3 regions of the Clostridium sartagoforme genome follow, and region 2 is predicted to be linked to each of the others. Evidence: a T-box and tRNA genes for the amino acid it is inferred to sense, from the RefSeq annotation. Region 2 holds a T-box; the other regions hold tRNA genes.

Region 1 (6,972 bases), on a different contig from region 2:
AATAAGATCTGTTATTCTCTTTTTTTCTTGGTTAAGTTTGTTTTTATAATATGTTAATTCTTCTTTATTCATATAAATCATCCTTTCAAAAGTAATGCTTAATTATATTCTTCCTAAAAGATGATTTTTTAGTACATTATTTTATAGAGTTATTATTTTTCATTTTTTAATTTTCTTACTTTTATTTCTGCAAAAGTTGGATAAAAACCTGCCTTTAATGCAACTTTCTGTGAAATTATATGAGATTCGATAGTACCATAAAAAGGTATCTTTCCTCTTCTTAATATTTCATTTTTTAAAGCTTGTACTATTATACTTCCAATCTTTTTACCCTTAGCTACTGGTAAAACATTTACCCCAATTTGCCACATAATATCTGAATCCTCACTAGCACCTGCCATACCTAAAATATTTCCATTATCATCTATAGCTGCAACTGCTAATGTATCCGGATAATTATTATTAAAAGCAAAGGCTTCATCAAATCTATCATCACCTTTAAATTGAAATATATCATCTTTTTCATACCATTTTAATTTAAAGTCATTAATATCTATATTGTTAGTATTGTTTGGTAAATAATAGTGATGTGTATTTTCTATTTCATAACCAAATTCATTTAACTTTTTATCTATTCTTCTTAGAACTGAATATAAAAACATCCATTCTCCAGGAATTTTAGATAAGTTTTCAATACACCAATCCTTAATACAATTATCTGCAGATATAACTGCCTTTCCATTAATTATAAGTATCTTTAATATTTCCTTATCATTACTATATTTTCTTCTACCTTCCATTATCTTAAGTTCTGTAATTAGATTTTCATTATTATTATTAAACTCTTCATTCTTGCAATTATAATCCTTTGCAAGTTGTTCTTTTACTTTAAATAAAACATTATTATCTTCCATATATTCTCTACTCCTTAATTTTAAGCTATAAATTTTTAAATTATATAAAATATTAACAGTTCTATCTTATCTATATGATATTATTATACACTTATCAAGTATTATTAAAAATATTAGGTTTTTAAATACTTCTTCTTATTTGGTAGTATTTGATATCATATGACATTCTAAGATACCTCTTGTGATCCTATGCCATAATATGATGTTATATAACTTTGACATTGCTCCTTATTAAGCATATACTAAGGATACAAGTTAGAAAAACTTGTATGTATTTAATATCGCGGGATGGAGCAGTTGGCAGCTCGTTGGGCTCATAACCCAAAGGTCGTAGGTTCAAGTCCTGCTCCCGCAACCAAAACCTTACTCTTACTGTAGGGTTTTTTGTTATTTAAAAATTATTATTATGAAGGAAGGTACATATTTAATGAATTATAAAGCTTTTGAAAATAAATTTGATGTTAAAGGGCATATTGCTTATGCCACTGTTTTAAAAAAAGATGGAAGTGAATTAGTTTTCCAAATAGATACTGATGATGTTGAAAGAATTAAATCTATGGGAACTTGGTTTGCTGAATGGCATAAAGACTTTAATGCCTATACAATTCAAAATATCCGTAAATCAAAAGGTACAAAACCTGTTAAGCAAAGTCTTCAAACAGCTGTTTTAAATACTAATCCTAAAGCTCCTGTTAAACATATTAATGGAAATATGCTAGATAACAGAAAAGTGAATTTAGAAATAGTATCAAGATCTCAGCAAAATCAATATGAAAAATTTGATGATAATACAATAGCTATCATCTTAACTAATAAATATGGCATCCCACATTCTAGAGCATTAATTTCTTATGAAGATTTAAATAATGTTATTACCGAAGATTTAAGTTGGGTTGAATATAAGAAAAATGGAGTTGTAATGGTTGTTGCAAATACTCCTCAAGGAAGAATTCATTTAGATAAGTTTATAATGAATCCTAATGAATCTGAAGTCGTACATCACATAAACCTAAATCCTCTAGATTGTAGACGTAACAACTTAGAAAACAAAGTAATAGAATAGTATTATAAAGAAAAGTTCAGTATTCGTTACTGAACTTTTCTCATCTTATTATTTATATAGATATAAAAAACTAACTTTAGGATCTTCACTTGCTTTATACATTCACAAAATATTTTCTTTAATCTATAGAAGTCATTTCTACTCCATTTTGATAATTTTTATCTTTTTTTCTTTATTAAAATTAATCCCAAAGCTAAAATTATACTTGATATTCCTATTGATGTATTAACTGTTTCATTTCCTGTGTCAGGTAGAGTTCCTGATTTTTCCAAATTTTGTCCTGAGTTCTTTGGATTCTCTCCTGGGTTTTCCCCTAGGTTTTCTCCTGGATTCTCTCCTGGGTTTTCTCCTGGGTTTTCCCCTGGGTTTTCTCCTGGATTTTCCCCTGGATTTTCTCCTGGATTTTCCCCTGGATTCTCTCCTGGATTTTCTTCAGCCCCTTTTACCTTTAGTACTACATTATCTATATATACTTCATGTGAAGAATATTCAGCAAATTTACCTAATAGGAAATTTAACTCTACAATTTCACTTCCTGTAGCTTTAAAGGTATTCTCGTATTTTTTCACTTCAGGTGATACCGATATTTTATCCTCAAATACTCTATAATATCCTGAGTTCTGTACTACTACTTCTAATTCCCTATCTATGTTGGATCTTATATCAAAAGATATTTCATATTCTATATCTTTAGTCAATGGTAAATTGGTTTGTCTAAATTGTACTGCCCATGTTTCTATTCCATTGTTTTTAAGTTCTGGTATTGGTATTATGGCTTCGCCATTTTCTACTTTTACATCAGAAATAAAATTATCATTCTTAATCCAATTCCATGCTTTCCAACCTTCAAGCCCATTATCAAACTTTCCATTACTTAATGGGAATTTAACTACATTATCTTCAGGATTTTCTTCCACGGCTCCTTCAACTTTTAATACTACATTATCTATAGATACTTCATGAGTATTATAATCTCCAAATTTACCTAATAAAAAGTTTAATTCAACAGCTTCGGTTCCTGTTGCTTTAAATGTATATTTGTGTTCCTTCACTTCAGGAGATACTGATATTTTCTTTTCAAAAACTCTATAGTATCCTGAATTTTGTAATACAACTTCTAACTCTCTATCTATACTTGAGCTTATATTAAAAGAAAGTTCATATTCTATATCTTTATTTAATAATAAATCTGTTTGTTTAAACTGTACTCCCCAGGTTTGAGAAGCATCTCCTGTTTCACCTACTTTAGGCACTTCTATAACAGCTTTTCCATCTTTTACTTTAATATCATTTATAAAATCATCATTTTTTTCCCAATTCCAAGCTTTCCATTCTTCAAGTCCATTTTTGAAATCACCATTTTTTATTAAGAATTTTTCTATATCCTTAGGTGGTTCATGTAATCCATCACATTTAAGTTCTATATTATCAATGCTTATTTGAGATTCAATTCCTCCTAATAAAAATTCTATTGTTCCATTATTATCTATACCGCTAGTATTAAATTTAAATTCTAAATTATACTCTTTCAATTCCTTTTCTAATGATATTGTTTTTTCTAATACATTATCACCATTACTATCTTTCATTACTAATTTTACATCTCTATCTTTATCTGCTCTTGCATTAAAAGTTAAAGTATGGTTTGCTTCTCCAACTAGCATTATTCCTTTTTGATTTAAAACTACATCTTCATAATTATTAGTATTATTTTTTACATCTATACATAAGTTTCTACTACTCTCAGGAACAAAATAGTTTGCATCACCTGATAAGTTCCAATAAGTTTTTCTATCAACTAACCCCTTATCAAAAGTCCCGTTATAAATATGATTACCGTCACTTAATGGCTTTTTAGGTGCATTATAATCTATGCTTTCTTCAAACTCTTCAACTTTTACATTTCCTATCCATACAGATGGGTTAGAAGTTCCAACATTAAACTCTAGTCTTGCTTTTACATCTGAGTTTTGTGCCATTGTAAATACATGTTCAAAATGACTTACATCATTTGTTAATGAATCTGAATAAACATTAGAATATGTTGTCCACCCTCTTTCTTCTCCTCCCGATGCTTTAACAGAAATATTTCTGTTAGAAGAAGCTTTAGCATCATACGATAGTTTATAAGTCCTTCCTTTTGCTAAAGTTATATATTGAATTAACTGAATCGAATGAACTTCTGATCCTGGTTTACTAATATCTACTTTAGCAAAGGTAGTATTATCTAATTTATCTGTAGATATAGATGCTTCTCCACCAAATTGCTTTAGAGTTAATAAGTTCCATGTATTGGAAAAAGCTTCATCTCCATTTATTATTTTATTAAATCCATTCTCATAATTTGTATCGTATATATAATTACCATCTATAGCTTCCTTTGAGCCTTCCGGCAATTCACCTTTTTCTATGTTTGGTTCTTTAGGGTCTTTGTATTCATATCCATCAGCTTTATCATATACTCTTACATAATCAACTAGCATTTCAGCTGAACTAAAATCATTTTCTGGAAGTATGCCTCCATCATAATTCCCACCAATTGCTAAATTTAAAATAATATAAAAGTCTTGATCAAATGGCGCTGGAAAAGAATATTTAAGATCTTCATTTTTGCCGTAAGTATTCCAATTATCTTGTACTTGATATAATTCATTATCAACATACCATCTAATTTCTCCTGGCTCCCATTCAATTGCATAATCATGAAAATCTGTTATATCTGTACCTTCTTCAAATCTATAATGAGATCCACTATATCTATTATTTGGCCATATTCCTCCATAATGTATTGTTCCATTAACCTCATTAGGAATTCTTCCTTTTGCCTCCATTATATCTATTTCTCCAGAAGCTGCCCATACACCATACTTATCATCATTAGGCATCATCCAAAAGGCCGGCCATATTCCATTTCCTTTTGGCATTTTAATTCTAGCTTCTATCCTTCCATATTTAGCAGTTACTTTATCTTCTGTTTTAATTCTTGTTGATGTGTAATTACAATTATCGTACTTCTCTTTTTCTTTATCCACCTTTTTTGCAGTAATTACTAAATTTCCATCCTTTATAGAAAGATTTTCTCCTTGAGTATAATATTGAGCTTCATTATTTCCCCACCCTTGTGATACTTTATTCCCATTTTCATCTAATATCCAATTGCCTATCTCATAGGTCCAATTGTCCATATTTAAGCTATCTTCATTAAATTCATCTGACCATTTTAATTTCCACTTTTCACTTTGGTTATTTTCTTCTGAAATAGTTTCTGCAAAAACAATTTTGAAATTACTTAATAATACACTTAGAGCTAAGGCTCCAACTAAGTATCTTCTAATTTTCTTTTTTGATTTCTCCATTATTTTACTACTCCCATCCTCAATTCTCTTTTATTTTTAAAATACTATCATACATATGTTAATTTATTTCTTATAATTACCTCCTTCCAATTTTATCTTAATCTATCTTTTGTATATTAAATATCATCTTCGAAACCAGTTTCGAAAAAATTTAAAAAATATATTAAATCCAAATATATTAAATCCAAATATATTTTCGAAACCGATTTAGTTTTTATCTTTAATTAGGTAACTGTTTACATTTATATTATATATTCTATATTTTTTATTGTAAATGCTTTTTAAAAATTATTTACTTTTTTTGTAAATTAAAAATCCATAGCCAATTTAAATATATTCTATGGATTTTTATGCTATATTACAAAATTAATATTTTATAAACACTCTTATATTAATCTAAATGAACTCTCGATTCTAGTAAATTCATTATTTCTATATCATCTAACTTTTCAAGCTTTAACAATTCATTATATGGATTTCCTTTTAAGTTTAGAATTTTAGCAAATGCAGGTTCTGTCTTTAAACCATTTTCTTTCAAATCAATAATCTTTTTCTTTAATAAATCTCCCCCTAAATTTAATATTCTATCTTCAATTATCATATGTTTATATCCATTTTGTTCTGTAGATTTTATGTTTTGTGCATATAGCTCTATTTCAAAATCATCTATAAGAAAATTAACTGTTAAAACTTCATCATTTACTTTATTTATCTTAAATTTATTAAAACTTGAAAATTTCTTCAGAATTAATTGCTCAAATTCATTTATATTATATACTTCACAAATAATGTCTAAATCACTACCATAAATGTCAATTTCTATTGGTATAGTTCCTACTAAAATTGGATTATACTTTTTTAGTATATTAAATATTTTTATATTAGTTAATAATTTAAAAGCTTTTTGTTGTTTCTTATTTCCAAATTGTAAATAATCAAGGTTCATAAAATTCTTTTTCATATTCTTATGCTGCCTTTTCTATAAATTTAACTTTCAATTGTTTTATCTAAGTATTGTTCTATTTCATTAAGAGGAACACCTAACTCATATAGTGAGTAACTAACCATAGGTATATTACTATATACTCCCCCATTATAATCACTAGCATAATCTTTATACTTATTAAAAAAATCTTTAAACATAACCCATAGTATTGAAAAATATTATCAATTATATTTTGTCATACCAGTAATACTTGTCAATAAATCAGCGTTTATAATTACTCTTTAATGCCAAAAGCTATCCAATATTTGTTAATTTACTGTCAAAAAGAGCTAGCAACAAGCTAACTCTTAAAAATTTTTTATACTATTTTAGTTGTCCAATCCTCACAGTTCCATATTTCTGTAACTACATCTCTATAAAACTCTGGTTCGTGGGATACAAGTAAAATTGAGCCCTTATATTCTTTTAATGCTCTTTTTAATTCATCTTTTGCATCTACATCTAAGTGATTGGTAGGTTCGTCTAGGATTAGTATATTGGTTTCTGTATTTAATATTTTACATAATCTAACTTTTGCAGCTTCTCCACCTGATAATACCATTATCTTTGATTCTAATTGCTTTGTTGTTAATCCACATTTAGCAAGTGCTGCTCTTATTTCGTATTGTGTTTTACTTGGGAACTCTTGCCATA
Region 2 (6,972 bases):
CTTCTTCTGAAGCCCTTTTTCTATCAATTTTATTAAATAAATTCTCTAATTCTAAAATTTTACCAGTTTTCTTTTCTGAATAACTCCAAATAGGGTCATATAGTCTTAATGAAAGTCTTATCTTTTTACAAGTATATGGCATAAATGGTTCTAATAAATTTGATATATTTACAACAGCTTGAATATACTCATATATTTTATTTTTATTTCCTTTTCTATTTACCTCTGTGTATATAGCTTGATATTCTTCATCAAAAGACTTATTCATTTTTTTTATAAAATTCATTATACCTAAAATTGCAACTTTAAATTTACCTTCTTCTATATTATCTCCTACTTCGAAATATAGGTTAAGTATTTCATTTCTAAAATCATTTGATGTAATTCCTACTGGTACTTCCCTTTCATAGTATTTATTTATAAAATCTATGATTTTCTTAACAAAACCTTCTAAGGAACTTACTAAGTCCCTATTTACTACATTTATAAAATCCCTCCAAGTGAAATCTGTATCCTTAATCTCTGGAGAATTTAAAGCTAAATAATATCTGAACTCATCCACATTATAATTATCAACTATATAATCTGCCCATATAGCCCAATTTTTTACTGATGAGAAATTTTTCCCTTCTAATTTCATATATTCACTTGATATAACTCTTAAATTAGGATTTTTTATTCCAAGTCCTGCTAGAATAGCTGGAAATATAACTGTGTGGAAAGGTATATTATCTTTGCCATGAACAAAATAAACTCTTGAATCATCTCCTTGCCAATATTCCTTCCAGTCCTCATTTTTTTCTTCTAAACACTTCATACTCGCAGTTAAATATCCCATAACTGCCTCAATCCAAACAAATATCCTTTTATCTTCGTATCCTTCTAAAGGTACATCTACCCCCCAATTAAAATCTCTTGTAACTGCTCTATCCCTTAATCCTTCATCTAAATATCTCTTTACTATTTTTTCAGCGTTTTCTCTCCAACCCTTTTGTCTAATTAAAAGTCTTCTAACATCATTTTCAAAACTTGAAAGAGAGAAAAATAAATGTTTTGTTTGTTTAACTACTGTTTCATTTCCACAAAGTTTACACTTTTTATCTAAAAGGTCTTCTGCTTCAATTATCTCAGAACAACTTTCACATTCATCTCCAGATACTATTTCTCCACAATGCGGACACTTTCCTTCTATATATCTATCGGATAAAAACTCATTGCAACTTTCACAATAAGTTTGTTCTATTTCCTTTTCATATATATATCCCTTATTATATAACTCCAGTATAAATTTCTTAACCCTTTCCTCGTGATACTCTGAATGAGTCCTTGCAAATATATCAAAAGAAAATCCTAACTTATCAAAGCATTCTTTAAATTCATTATGGTACTTTTTTGTTGCTTCTAATGGAGTTATTCCTTCTTCCTTAGCCTTCATAGTTACTGGTGTACCATGACAGTCAGTTCCAGATAAAAATATAACTTCATCACCCATAAGTCTATGATACCTAGCAATTATATCACCAGGTAGTAATACTGCTATTCTTCCTAGATGTAATGGTCCATTTGCATAAGGCCATGCATTTCCTACTATTATATTCATAAAAAACCCCCTTGTTTGAATTAAGAATGTAGAATTAAGGAGAAGACTCAGCTTAGGCTGAGTCTTATATTTTTATAATTCATAAAGGCTGAATTGTTTCCTCGATTTTACATTCTTTATTCTTAATTTTTAATTTATCTTACTACGCTTCCTGTTGGTAGTTCCCCTGGATTTACTACCTTTAGTAAACTATCGCCATCGGTTGATGCTGCTAATATCATTCCTTGTGATAGTTCCCCTCTTAGTGTTACTGGTTTTAAGTTTGCTACTAATACTACATATTTACCAACTAGCTCTTCCGGCTTATAGTATTGTGCTATTCCTGAAACCACTTGTCTTTCTTCCCCATTTAAGTCTACAGTTAGTTTTAATAATTTCTTAGCCTTCTTTATTGGCTCACAAGCTAATACTTTTACTACTCTTAAGTCTATTTTTTCGAAATCCTCTATAGTTATTTCTTCTTTAATTGGAGTTATTTCTCTTTTTTCTTCTGGTTTATTAGCAGCTAATTGAGCTTCTCTTAAAGCGTCTAATTCTGCTAATTTCTTATCTACATCTATTCTTGGGAATAGTGCTTCTCCCTTTTGGACCTTAGTTCCAACTACTGTTCCATCAAAACTATTTAATGATTCAAAAGTAACATTGCTTGCAGTTATTTGTTCATTTATCTTCTTGCTTGTATCTGGTAAGAAAGCAGATAGTAGTACTGAAGCAAATCTTAAGCTCTCAACTAAGTTATATAAAACTGTTCCAAGTCTTTCTTTCTTTTCTTCATCCTTAGCTAATATCCATGGTGTAGTTTCATCTATATATTTATTTGCTCTTCCTATTAAATCAAATATATATTCTAAAGCTTCTGGTATTCTTAATTTATCTATTGCATCATTAACCTTCTTAGGAGTTTCTAAAGCTAAATTAATTAATTCATTATCTATAGCTTCTTTAACATTATTATTTGGAACTACTCCATCAAAGTATTTTTCTATCATTGCTACAGTTCTAGATAATAGGTTTCCTAAATCATTGCATAAATCAGAGTTTATTTTCTTTATAAATATTTCATTATTGAATAATCCATCTGCTCCAAATGGAATTTCTCTTAATAAATAGTATCTAACTGCATCCACTCCAAAGTTTTCAACTAAAGTTACTGGATCAACTACATTACCTTTAGATTTAGACATCTTTCCACCATCAACAAGTAACCATCCGTGTCCGAATACTTGCTTTGGTAGTGGTAAATCTAAAGCCATTAACATAATTGGCCAATAAATAGTATGGAATCTTAATATGTCCTTACCTATTAAATGAACATCTGCTGGCCAGTATTTTTCATAAAGCTCTTTGTTGTCGCTTCCATATCCTAAAGCTGTTATATAGTTTGAAAGGGCATCTATCCAAACATAAACTACGTGTCCTTCATCAAAAGTAACTGGAACTCCCCAATTGAAGCTTGTTCTTGAAACGCAAAGATCTTGCAATCCTGGTTTTAAGAAGTTATTAACCATTTCATTTTTTCTTGATTCTGGTTGAATAAAATCTGGATGAGTTTCAATGTATTCCATTAACTTGTCAGCATATTTACTCATCTTAAAGAAATAAGCTTCTTCCTTTGATTTTTCTACTGGTCTTCCACAGTCTGGACAATTTCCATTAACTAATTGAGTTTCTGTCCAGAAGGATTCACAAGGAGTACAGTATAAACCTTCATAAGATGACTTATATATATCTCCATTATCATATAGCTTTTTGAATATATCTTGAACAGCTTTAATATGATAATCATCAGTTGTTCTTATAAATTTATCATAGCTGATATTCATCATCTTCCATAAATCTTTAATTCCTGCTACTATTTCATCTACATGTTTCTTAGGTGTTATTCCCTTTTCTTCTGCTATTCTTTGTATTTTTTGTCCATGCTCATCTGTTCCTGTTAAAAACATCACATCATACCCTGTTAATCTCTTATATCTTGCTAAAGCATCTGCTGCTACAGTAGTATAAGTGTTTCCAATATGAAGTTTAGTTGATGGATAATAAATTGGTGTAGTAATATAATATGTCTTCTTACACATACCATTTTCCTCCCTTAATCGTTTCTTCTTTATAAATTCTTGAATAATAAAAAAGTCCCTATATAGGTATATTAAAACCTACATAGAGACGTATTATACGTGTTACCACTCTAATTCATATTTATCTTGCGATAAATATCTCAATAGGTGACATGCCATCACCTTGCAATATAACGGTTGCTCCCGTATTTTCCTAGCTATATTGCTCAGAAAATATGCTCCAAGGCCATCTTCATAAAGCTTTATGCCACTAGCTTTCACCTAACCTAGCTCTCTTTAGACATTCTCCTTTACTACTCTTCTCTTCATTGCATTCTTTATTTATTATTATGATATTCTATATTAATTTTACTGTCAATTATTTTTATCATATCATCTTTTTTCAAATTTTTTCTTTAATAATTTATCTATTATTAATTTATCTAAAATAACCATAAATGAATTAACTAATAATAAAAAATTGAATGACTTTTCCCCTATTATAAGTAATACTATTGCATTAATTATAAATAATATCGTTCCTACTGTTCCATAAATCTTAGCAGCCACTTTATTAGAATATTCCCAAGAAAACTTATCTTTAATCGAATATTCAGTCTTATACCCAATTTTAGTATCTGGGTAATTCGTAGATTTAGTTTCATAAATTCCACCTATAACAAATAGCGCTATTGGTATTAGTTCTATCAATATTAAATAAATCCAAAAATTCATATTATAATATCCTAACTCTTTATCTTTTTTATTTATAGTCATAATTATATACTTATTTACCAAATATGTCATATATTATATTTAATTAAATTTATATGATATAATAATTTTGTATGGAGGTGTTTAAGTATGAATAATTTAAATGTACCTAATATAGGCTCTAGAAACATAAAAACTGGTATAGCCGTTTTAATATGTTTATTATTATTTCCAGGTGCCTTAAACCCACCAATTGCAGCAATTATCTGTATGCAAAGTACCATAGAAAATTCGGTGCATACCGGAATTAATAGATTAATTGGTACTTTTCTTGGTGGTATTCTTGGTATTGTTATGTTACTTGCTATAAGCAAACTTAATTTACATTCATTTTCTACAATTATATCTGCAGTAAATGTTTGTCTAATTATTTATATTTGTAATGTAATAAAAAAACCTGCTGCTTGTGTCATTGCATCAATAGTTGTTTTAAGTATTTTGGTAGATCCTGCCGTTGCTAATCCTATTATGTATTCTATAAGAAGGACAGGTGAAACTGCTATAGGAGTTATTATCGGAATATTAATAAATAGATATATAAATCCTCCAGAAGAAAAACTTGAAAAAATGGATGAACCAAATGAAAATAAATAATATAAAAAAATTCCTCCGCAATTTTTAAGAAATATAAACATTTCCTTTGCCGACTATTACAATCCTATAATCTGGTAATAAAAAAGTTAAATTAAACTTATCTGATTTAGCCGGAAGTCTAATAGATTGGAGAATTATTTGATTTTCATCAAATACTTGTAAATAAATGCTATCTGTTTCAGATACATTTTGTACTGTATATCTTTCATTTGAAAAATTTAAGTCAGAAACCTTATATACTCCTTCCTCAAATATATTTACTGCATATACTGATTGAGTAAATATAATAAATGATAAAAATAAGGAAACCAAACTAATAGTAATAAATTTCTTCATTATTCTAACCACCCTTCATGGTTATTTTGGCTAGATTAATATTAAATATTCCTCTAGCCATTGAATACATAAATAAATTTAAATCTCTCTAGTTTCACCTTCTAAGAACTTAACTTCTTCTTCACTTAGATATGGACTTAATTTTTCAAATACAATTTTATGATAGTTGTTTAACCATTCTTTTTCTTCATTTGTAAGCATATATATATCTACACCGTTTAAATCTATTGGACAATATGATATTGTATTAAACTTATAAAACTCTCCAAACTCTTCTGACTTCATATCTTCTACCACTAAAAGTGTATTTTCTATTCTTATTCCATGTTTTCCTTCCTTGTAGACTCCTGGTTCATTGGTTATTATCATACCTTTTTCTAAAGCTGTAGTATTTCCTTCTGGTCTTATTCCTTGAGGTCCTTCATGAACATTTAAAAAATATCCTACACCATGACCTGTTCCACACTTATAGTCAATTCTATAGTTCCAGAGAGGTCTTCTTGCTAATATATCTAAATTCATCCCAGTTGTTCCTTTTAGGAATTTGGCTGTTGCTAAAGCTATATGTCCCTTTAACACAAGAGTAAAATCTCTTTTTTCTTCAGAAGTTAGCTTTCCTAAAACAAAAGTCCTTGTTATATCTGTTGTTCCATCAAGATATTGAGCTCCTGAGTCTACAAGAAACATTCCTTCTGCTTTTAATTCATAGTCTGTTGCCTCTGTAGCTGAATAGTGCATCATTGCTGCATGGTCTTTATAGCCGGCTATAGTATTAAAACTATCACCTTTATAATTTTCACCCATCGCTCTAAGCTCTGTCAATTTCTTGCTTGCTGATATCTCAGTTATTTTTTCTTTCTTTATTGATTCTTTTAACCACTTAATAAATCTAACCATAGCTACTCCATCTCTAATTTGAGATTTTTCTATGTTAGAAATTTCAATATCATTTTTAACTGCTTTTAGTCTTGTTGTTATATTAATTTCATCTATTATTTCTATATCTTTACTTAATAGTGAATATATTTTAGCATTTAACTTACTTGCATCTATTATAGTAGCTTCATTTATTAATTTAACGTGCTCCTCTATTTCATCATATTCATATATGTTAATGCCTTGGCTATTTAATTTGATTCTGGTTTCGTTATCTATCTTATTATTATTTATATAAAGATTTGTATCCTTTTCAGTAACAATTACATAAGCAAGAGCAACAGGATTAAACTTTATATCGTTTCCTCTTATGTTACATAGCCATGCTATATCGTCTAATGATGATATTATATAATTTGCAGCTTTTTTTTCTTTCATATGGTATCTAACTTCACTTAATTTTTCTAAAGCAGATTTACCAGAATATACTTCTTCATGTATAAATATTTTACTTTTAGGAAGTTCGCTTCTTGTAGCCCAAAATTCCTCTAATAAATCATTATTCATATTTAATCTAAACTTATTTTCATTAGCTATATGTAAAAAACCTTTATATTGATTAACAGAAAACAACTTACCATCAAATCCTAAAGTTTCTTCTTCTTTAATATTTTGCTTAATCCATTCCTCAATAGTTGGATATCCTGAAGTTCTCATTTTCATAAGTGAAATTCC
Region 3 (6,972 bases), on a different contig from region 2:
TAATATTACCTCTTCAATTTGTAGTTCTTCTAATGTTGCTTTTAAAGTTTGTATAAATGTTGGTACTCCCTTTATTAATGCTAGATCTATTCTTTCACTTTCATTAGGTATTGGTAATCCACAATCTCCTATTGCTAACATATCTGTATGACCCATCTTTGATATCACTGAACTTAAGTTACTATTTAATAATACTGTCTTTCTCATTTGATTTACTTCCTTCCATAAGCCTCTTCTACCTCTTTTAAATATGGTATTGAAGGTTGTGCTCCTTTTCTTTGAACTGCTATTGATGATACTTTATTTCCAAAGGTTACTGCTTCTATAAGATTTTCTTTATTAATGTTTTTAACATCTAATTTTGAACTTAATCCGCCTATAAAACTATCTCCTGCAGCTGTTGTATCTATTGCATTTACTTTAAATGCAGGAACTACTTCATTAAAGTTTTCTCCTATTACCGCAGCTCCTCTTGAACCTAAAGTTATAATTACAAATTTAACTCCTTTATTTAAGAAAACTTGTGCTGCTTTTTTGGCATCCTCTAAATTTTCTACTTTTATACCAGTTAAAACTTCTGCTTCTGTTTCATTTGGTATTATGATATCTGTTACTTTTAAAAGTTCTTCATCTATTTTTTTAGCTGGTGCAGGGTTTAATATAGTTATTTTTCCAAGCCTCTTTGCTCTTTTAAATGCTTCTAAAGTAATTTCTTCTGGTGTTTCAAATTGAGATATTAATATATCACTTTCTTTTAAAGCCTTTTCTGATTTATCAATTTCTTCTTCATTCATTGTCATATTTGATCCTGGAACAACTATTATTGAATTATTTCCATTTTCATTAACCATTATAATTGCCATTCCAGTTGCTTCTTTTTCATCTTCATATATAAAATTTACATCTATATTATCTTCTTTTAATTTATTTTTAAGTATTAACCCATTATCATCTTTACCTATCTTAGATATCATTATTACATCTGAGCCACACCTTTTAGCTGCTACTGCTTGATTGGCACCTTTTCCTCCTGATATCTTTTCAAAAGATTTTGATAAAATAGTTTCTCCTACTTGAGGGATATCTTTAACCTTTAAAACTAAATCCATATTCATGCTTCCAAGTACACATATCTTATTCATAAATCTCTCTCCTAATTATTATTTTTAGTAAAACGGTTTACTAAATCGATTAACTATATAATAAATCATTTGTAAACGTTTTTCAAGTAGTTTATTAAAAAAAATTAAAAATTTCTTTTATATTTTGCTTTACTTTATCATATAATAAGACTATACTTAACCTACTGGCTGAGGTCAGCAACTTAATATCGCGGGATGGAGCAGTTGGCAGCTCGTCGGGCTCATAACCCGAAGGTCGTAGGTTCAAGTCCTGCTCCCGCAACCAAAAAAGCTTTGGATTTTCCAAAGCTTTTTATATTTATTTTATCTTACAAATGAATATTCTACTTTTGCTAATCTATTTAATTTCTCTGCATTTATATTAATTATTTCATCTAATAAGTATTCCTTTAGCCTTCTATTCTTTTTAGGCTCTAAGTTCTTTTGTATAGCTATTTTTTCACTTACTGCTATAGTCATAATAGCAACTAAGACGGCTCTAAATCTTTGTTCATTATTGCTTGCAGATGCAATTCCTACACAAATTAATCCACATAATATAGATTCAGTTCCCAATATATTACTAAACTCATTTTGATAGCCTTCAACATAAAATTCACTAAACCCATCAGTTAAGTAATAATCTTCACATTGGACAACTAATATTATATTATGCCTTTTTGAAAAGCTTCTTAAATCAACCCTAGCTTCTATATTTTCTTTTAATTTTAAATCCTTAAAATCTTTGTTCTTTAATTTATCATCACTACTGGTTAATATCTTAAACTCCTCTACTCTTCCTTTCACAACACTTATATTGTATCTATTTATGAATCTTAATGCTATTTCCTTTCTAAGAAATGAAAAATCTACTCCCATTATATCTAAAACAACTGGAATACCTTTTCTTCTTGCAACCCTAATTGATTTTTCAATTGCTTCTACCTTAGCCCCACTTAAATCTTCTAAATTAATCAATAGACAATCACATTTAAATGTTATATCTGGTGCTTCTTCAACAAAATTTGCAATTATAGGATTACCATCATAGCATAAAATTCCTTGCGCTAAATCTCTTACCGAAATTGAATTGGAGATACAGTGTATAAGAGGTTTTTTTTGCTTCTGCAAGTTTAAACTCTCGTCTAATGCCCTTATACCAATTTGCATTTTTGTATCCTCTCTTACATCCTGAACTTAAATTCTAGCAATATAGTAATGCTTATACTATATCTATACATATTATTCGACTATATTTTTATATGTTACATATATTTAAGTTACCAATTAATAATTATAAAAATATGAAGGAATTAGATTAATATAAAATATATGCAAATTTTAAGGAAGGTTAAGAATAACCTTCCTTGATTTAGTTAATATTATATTTTAAATTACTCCTAATATATTACTAAATATAAAATATTTTAACTTTCCTAGTTTCTTCTTGCAATAAATAGGAACTGTATTATAAAAATCAATTATATTTTGAATTTCTTTTTTACTAATAGGTTCATTACTATAACAAGCCTTATTGAAAATATCTGTTATAGTTTTAAAGGATAAATCATTAGAATCTAATATTTCATCTACCCTTTGTGCATATTGTAATGGTGTTTCTCCAATATTTATTTTAAGTCCTTGTAGTGAAAAACCTCTTAAAAGACGCTTGTATATTTTAATTATTTCTTGCTTTGAAGAATACTTTTTCAATCTATAAATAACAATCTTCCGTTTAAAATAAGGAACAATAAATATCCATAATAATGAAACAACCAATAGTTGTATAGTAATTCTTATAAATAATTTTGATTTTGATTCTATATCATTTACATTATTTGATACCTCTTCCTTCAAGGTCTCATTGTTATTCTTTGGTTTACTATCTTCAACCTCATCATCGATTTCTTCTTCCTTTTTTGTTTTGTTTTGTGTATTTAAAATCTGTTCTTCAGTTGTATTATTTAAAGATTCTAAAAATGGTGCAGTAGGCTCAAAGGGCATCCATCCAAATCCTTCAAAATATACTTCAACCCAAGCATGTGCTTGTTTATTTGTAACTTCATATATTCCATCTGTAGATCTCTCTGGCAAAACATATCCCTCAACATACCTAGTTGGAATGCCTATTGAACGAGCAAGTATTGTCATTGCTGAAGCATAATAAGTACAGTAGCCTTCCTTTGAGTCAAATAAAAAATAGTCAACAAAATCTCTATCCTCTGGTACACTTCCAGGCATTAAAGTGTATTTATAATTTTGTGAAAGGTAAGATTCTATAGCTTTTGCTTTATCATAATTATTGTTTACTGATGAAGTTATTTCAAAAGCAAGATCAAAAACCCTTTTAGGAAGTTCATTAGGTAACTGAAGATATTCATTATAAATATCCTTTGACTTTGCTTCTAAACTTATAACATAATCTCTACTTCCTTCATTACCTTCAGAGCCTATATAATTATGTTCTATGTATTCACTATATAAACCTTGTTTGCTTCTTCTCAATAAATTATAAATATCTTCATTATTTTTATCTATCTTATATAATTCTGCATTATATTTGAATCCCTTTTGCATTATACTTTCACTAAATAGTATTCCATAAAGATCCTTAACAACATATAAGGAATTCTCTGGTTCAGAACTTAAGTTACTTACCTTTGATGGTATAAATATTGTTTTTATATCTAAATTTTCATAAGTAATATCTATAAAGCTTTTATCAAAACCTTCTTCTAAAATATTTGTTTCATTTGACACAATCTTACTCCCTTGAAGAAGTTCAAATAAATCATCATCAAAATTATTAAGTTCAAGCATACTACCTAACTTAATTGATCCGAACTTCTTGCTTTCCCATGAATAACCTGTATATATTTCTTTAACTGCTCCTTTTAAATATATTCCACTTTCAGGCGCCTCCACTTTCATTACGAGTGTATTATCTATAGAAACATTCCCTCCTAGCCTTGAATTATCATCTCCAAAACCAGTAGAACTTATTTTGAAATAATTATTACTTCCAGTATTAGATCCCTTTTTAGTATTATTACTAACATGTCTTGCTTTGGAATCTATCCAACTAAGTTCTATAGGATTATCTCTAGATGATAAGAAATAAGATGAAATCAATACTATTGCACAAATTGGAATACAAGAGATTAAAAAGCTTATTGGAACTTTATTATTTTCTTTACTTAATTTAATATTTCTTAAGTAAATATATTTTAAATAGTATATTAAAATAATAAATAAAAATATATAAAAGGAAAAATAAATTCTAAAATTTTCAACTATCCATTGTCCCACAAATACGCTTGCCCCACCAATTAATAGGATGTAAAAATTAAATTTCTTTACTGAAAATATATACACAATTAATGGAATAATAGCGCTTAAAGCTATAAATATATTCCTTTGATATCTTATGCTAAGAACTATTTCACCATTTACTTGCTTATCAATTAAAGCCGTTAATGAGCTTATATTCTTAATAAATAAAGTAAGCTCCAATGGATTTGTAAAAAAAGTAACTAACATACCTACTAAAATAAAAGATAAACAAATAGCAAAAATCTTTAAAGATAACTTATTAATAAATAAAATTGAATATATAATTGAAGCAATACAAACAGCTATAAATACATTTTGTGCTTTATAAGCCAATTTAAAAGTGGAAGTAAAAGCATAAACTAAACTAAAACTTAAGGTTATTGCTAGTATTAAGTCCATAGTATAGCTTAAGCCCTTCTTTACAAAACTCTCCATTTAATTTCTTTTACCTCCTTGCTTAAATACTACTTGTATATCCTCCTCTATATTAATTTCATATAATTTAATCCCTAATTCTGATAATGAAGCAAGTATAGTTTTTGCTTCATTATCCTCATGAACTTTACTTAGATTTTCTTTATCCTCTGCTTTGTTGTTCTCTATCTTTTCGTTACCATATATATAAATTAAGGTTATATTGCACCCCAATAATATTGCCTTATTTAATTCTTCATAAAGAATATAATTAATATTAAAAGTAGCAATTATTATATCTGCCTTACCTATATTGCAGTTAACTTCACTTTCAATTATATCCTTAAAACTTGTCTTTTGATTAAATTCAACTTTCGCTAAGGCTTCATAAGCTTTTTGAAAATCTAAAGAATTACTGTAATTAATAGCATTAATGCCTTTACTATCATATATAAGCTTTACCTCTGCATCATTGTATATACAATATCTTAATATGGCAATTGTAGTTTCAAGCAACTTATCTTCAATAGCAGCATTCTTTTCTACTTCAAAATTATTACTTTGTAAATCAAGTATAAGTATTGCACTTCTAGAACCAACCTTTTCATATTCCCTTATCATTAACTCATTTGTCTTAGCTGTTAACTTCCAATGTATTTTCCTTAAACTATCACCATAATTATACTTATTTATCTCCTCAATTGTGGATATATCCTCTTGTCCCCCTCCAATACTTGACACATTATCTGAAAGGTAACCTGAACTTAAATAAAACTCATCAATATCTATAATTTGCGGATACACTGTTATATAAAGTGGGGTTTTATTTTTTAGAGTGAACTTAAAAATCCCAAGAAAATCTTGTACTTCAATGGTACTTACCCCTAGCTTAAAATCTCCTCTATATTTATATATATAATCAATAGAAACTTCCCTCTTAGAAAAAGGTTGTAGTGATATATTATTTATTTTATGTTTTTGTATAACTCCACCTTTATCATTTAAGAAGCTAATACTTATATATGGAAGAATAAAAAAACTTCTGTTAGTTATATTTACTGTAAAAGTTACTTTATCTCCCTTAAATATTAAATCATTATCAAGACTTTGCTCATACTTTAGCATAAAATAGCCTATTAGCATATATGTAAAAGAAACTATAGGAAGGACTAACACTGTATAAAAAAACATATTTGGTACTTTTCCACCATAATAATATACAAAAGTAAATGTTATAATAAGTAAACTTAAATATAAAATTCTATTTAATTTCATTTACTTCACCATTGGAATATCAATATCGTTAATTATTGAGTTTAATATGTCTTCAGTAGATATTTTTTTAATCTTTGCTTCTTGTTTTAATATTATTCTGTGAGAAAGTACTGGTACTGCCATTTTCATAATGTCATCTGGAATAACATAATTTCTCCCTTTATAATAAGCCCATGCTTGTGAAGCTTTAAATAAAGATATAGAACCCCTAAGACTTGATCCTAGTAATATTTGTGGATGATTACGAGTTTCTCCAATAATATTAACTATATAATCTCTTAAAAGCTTATCTACATGAACATTTCTTACTTCATTTTGAACAAGTATTATTTCTTCACTATCAACTACAGGGTCAAGTAAATCTATTGGATTCTTAAATTTAAGATTTGATAATATCTTGCTTTCTTCATGTGGTGATGGATATCCTATTGATACCTTCATAAAAAACCTATCCAGTTGTGCTTCTGGAAGATGATAAGTACCTAAGTATTCAACTGGATTTTGAGTTGCAAGAACCATAAAAGGTTGTGGAACTTTATATGTTATTCCATCAACTGTAACTTGATTTTCCTCCATAACTTCAAGAAGACTTGCTTGAGTTTTTGGAGAGGTTCTATTTATTTCATCTGCAAGTATTATTTGACTCATTATTGAACCAGGGCGATATTCAAATTCTCCTGATCTTTGATTATATATAGTAAATCCAGTAACATCTGATGGTAGTATATCTGGAGTAAACTGTATTCTCTTAAATGTAGAACTTATTGATTTAGCTAAAGCTGAAACAAGACTAGTTTTTCCAACTCCTGGTATATCTTCAATAAGAACA

The links. A T-box is a leader RNA that pairs with one kind of tRNA and senses whether it is charged. The one in region 2 lies ahead of metG (methionine--tRNA ligase), so its partner is inferred to be a tRNA-Met.
Region 1: it encodes a tRNA-Met, which carries the amino acid that the T-box ahead of metG (methionine--tRNA ligase) is inferred to sense. The anticodon was not compared.
Region 3: it encodes a tRNA-Met, which carries the amino acid that the T-box ahead of metG (methionine--tRNA ligase) is inferred to sense. The anticodon was not compared.

What each region holds. Positions count from the first base shown of each region.
Region 1 covers NZ_BAAACH010000016.1:226,872-233,843, forward strand. The annotation lists gene ABDZ60_RS08565 (TraR/DksA C4-type zinc finger protein) at 1-72, opposite strand, end outside; gene ABDZ60_RS08570 (GNAT family N-acetyltransferase) at 153-914, opposite strand; tRNA gene ABDZ60_RS08575 (tRNA-Met) at 1,197-1,272, shown strand; gene ABDZ60_RS08580 (hypothetical protein) at 1,342-1,977, shown strand; gene ABDZ60_RS08585 (carbohydrate binding domain-containing protein) at 2,136-5,333, opposite strand; gene ABDZ60_RS08590 (DUF4269 domain-containing protein) at 5,725-6,294, opposite strand; gene ABDZ60_RS08595 (hypothetical protein) at 6,321-6,476, opposite strand; gene ABDZ60_RS08600 (ABC-F family ATP-binding cassette domain-containing protein) at 6,638-6,972, opposite strand, start outside.
Region 2 covers NZ_BAAACH010000003.1:89,574-96,545, forward strand. The annotation lists gene metG (methionine--tRNA ligase) at 1-1,600, opposite strand, end outside; gene metG (methionine--tRNA ligase) at 1,735-3,678, opposite strand; T-box leader at 3,760-3,996, opposite strand; gene ABDZ60_RS01210 (SdpI family protein) at 4,051-4,392, opposite strand; gene ABDZ60_RS01215 (FUSC family protein) at 4,522-5,025, shown strand; gene ABDZ60_RS01220 (hypothetical protein) at 5,050-5,361, opposite strand; gene ABDZ60_RS01225 (aminopeptidase P family protein) at 5,440-6,972, opposite strand, start outside.
Region 3 covers NZ_BAAACH010000019.1:15,899-22,870, reverse strand. The annotation lists gene rbsD (D-ribose pyranase) at 1-207, opposite strand, end outside; gene rbsK (ribokinase) at 213-1,142, opposite strand; tRNA gene ABDZ60_RS09110 (tRNA-Met) at 1,332-1,407, shown strand; gene ABDZ60_RS09105 (hydroxyethylthiazole kinase) at 1,446-2,291, opposite strand; gene ABDZ60_RS09100 (transglutaminase domain-containing protein) at 2,511-4,889, opposite strand; gene ABDZ60_RS09095 (DUF58 domain-containing protein) at 4,890-6,143, opposite strand; gene ABDZ60_RS09090 (AAA family ATPase) at 6,144-6,972, opposite strand, start outside.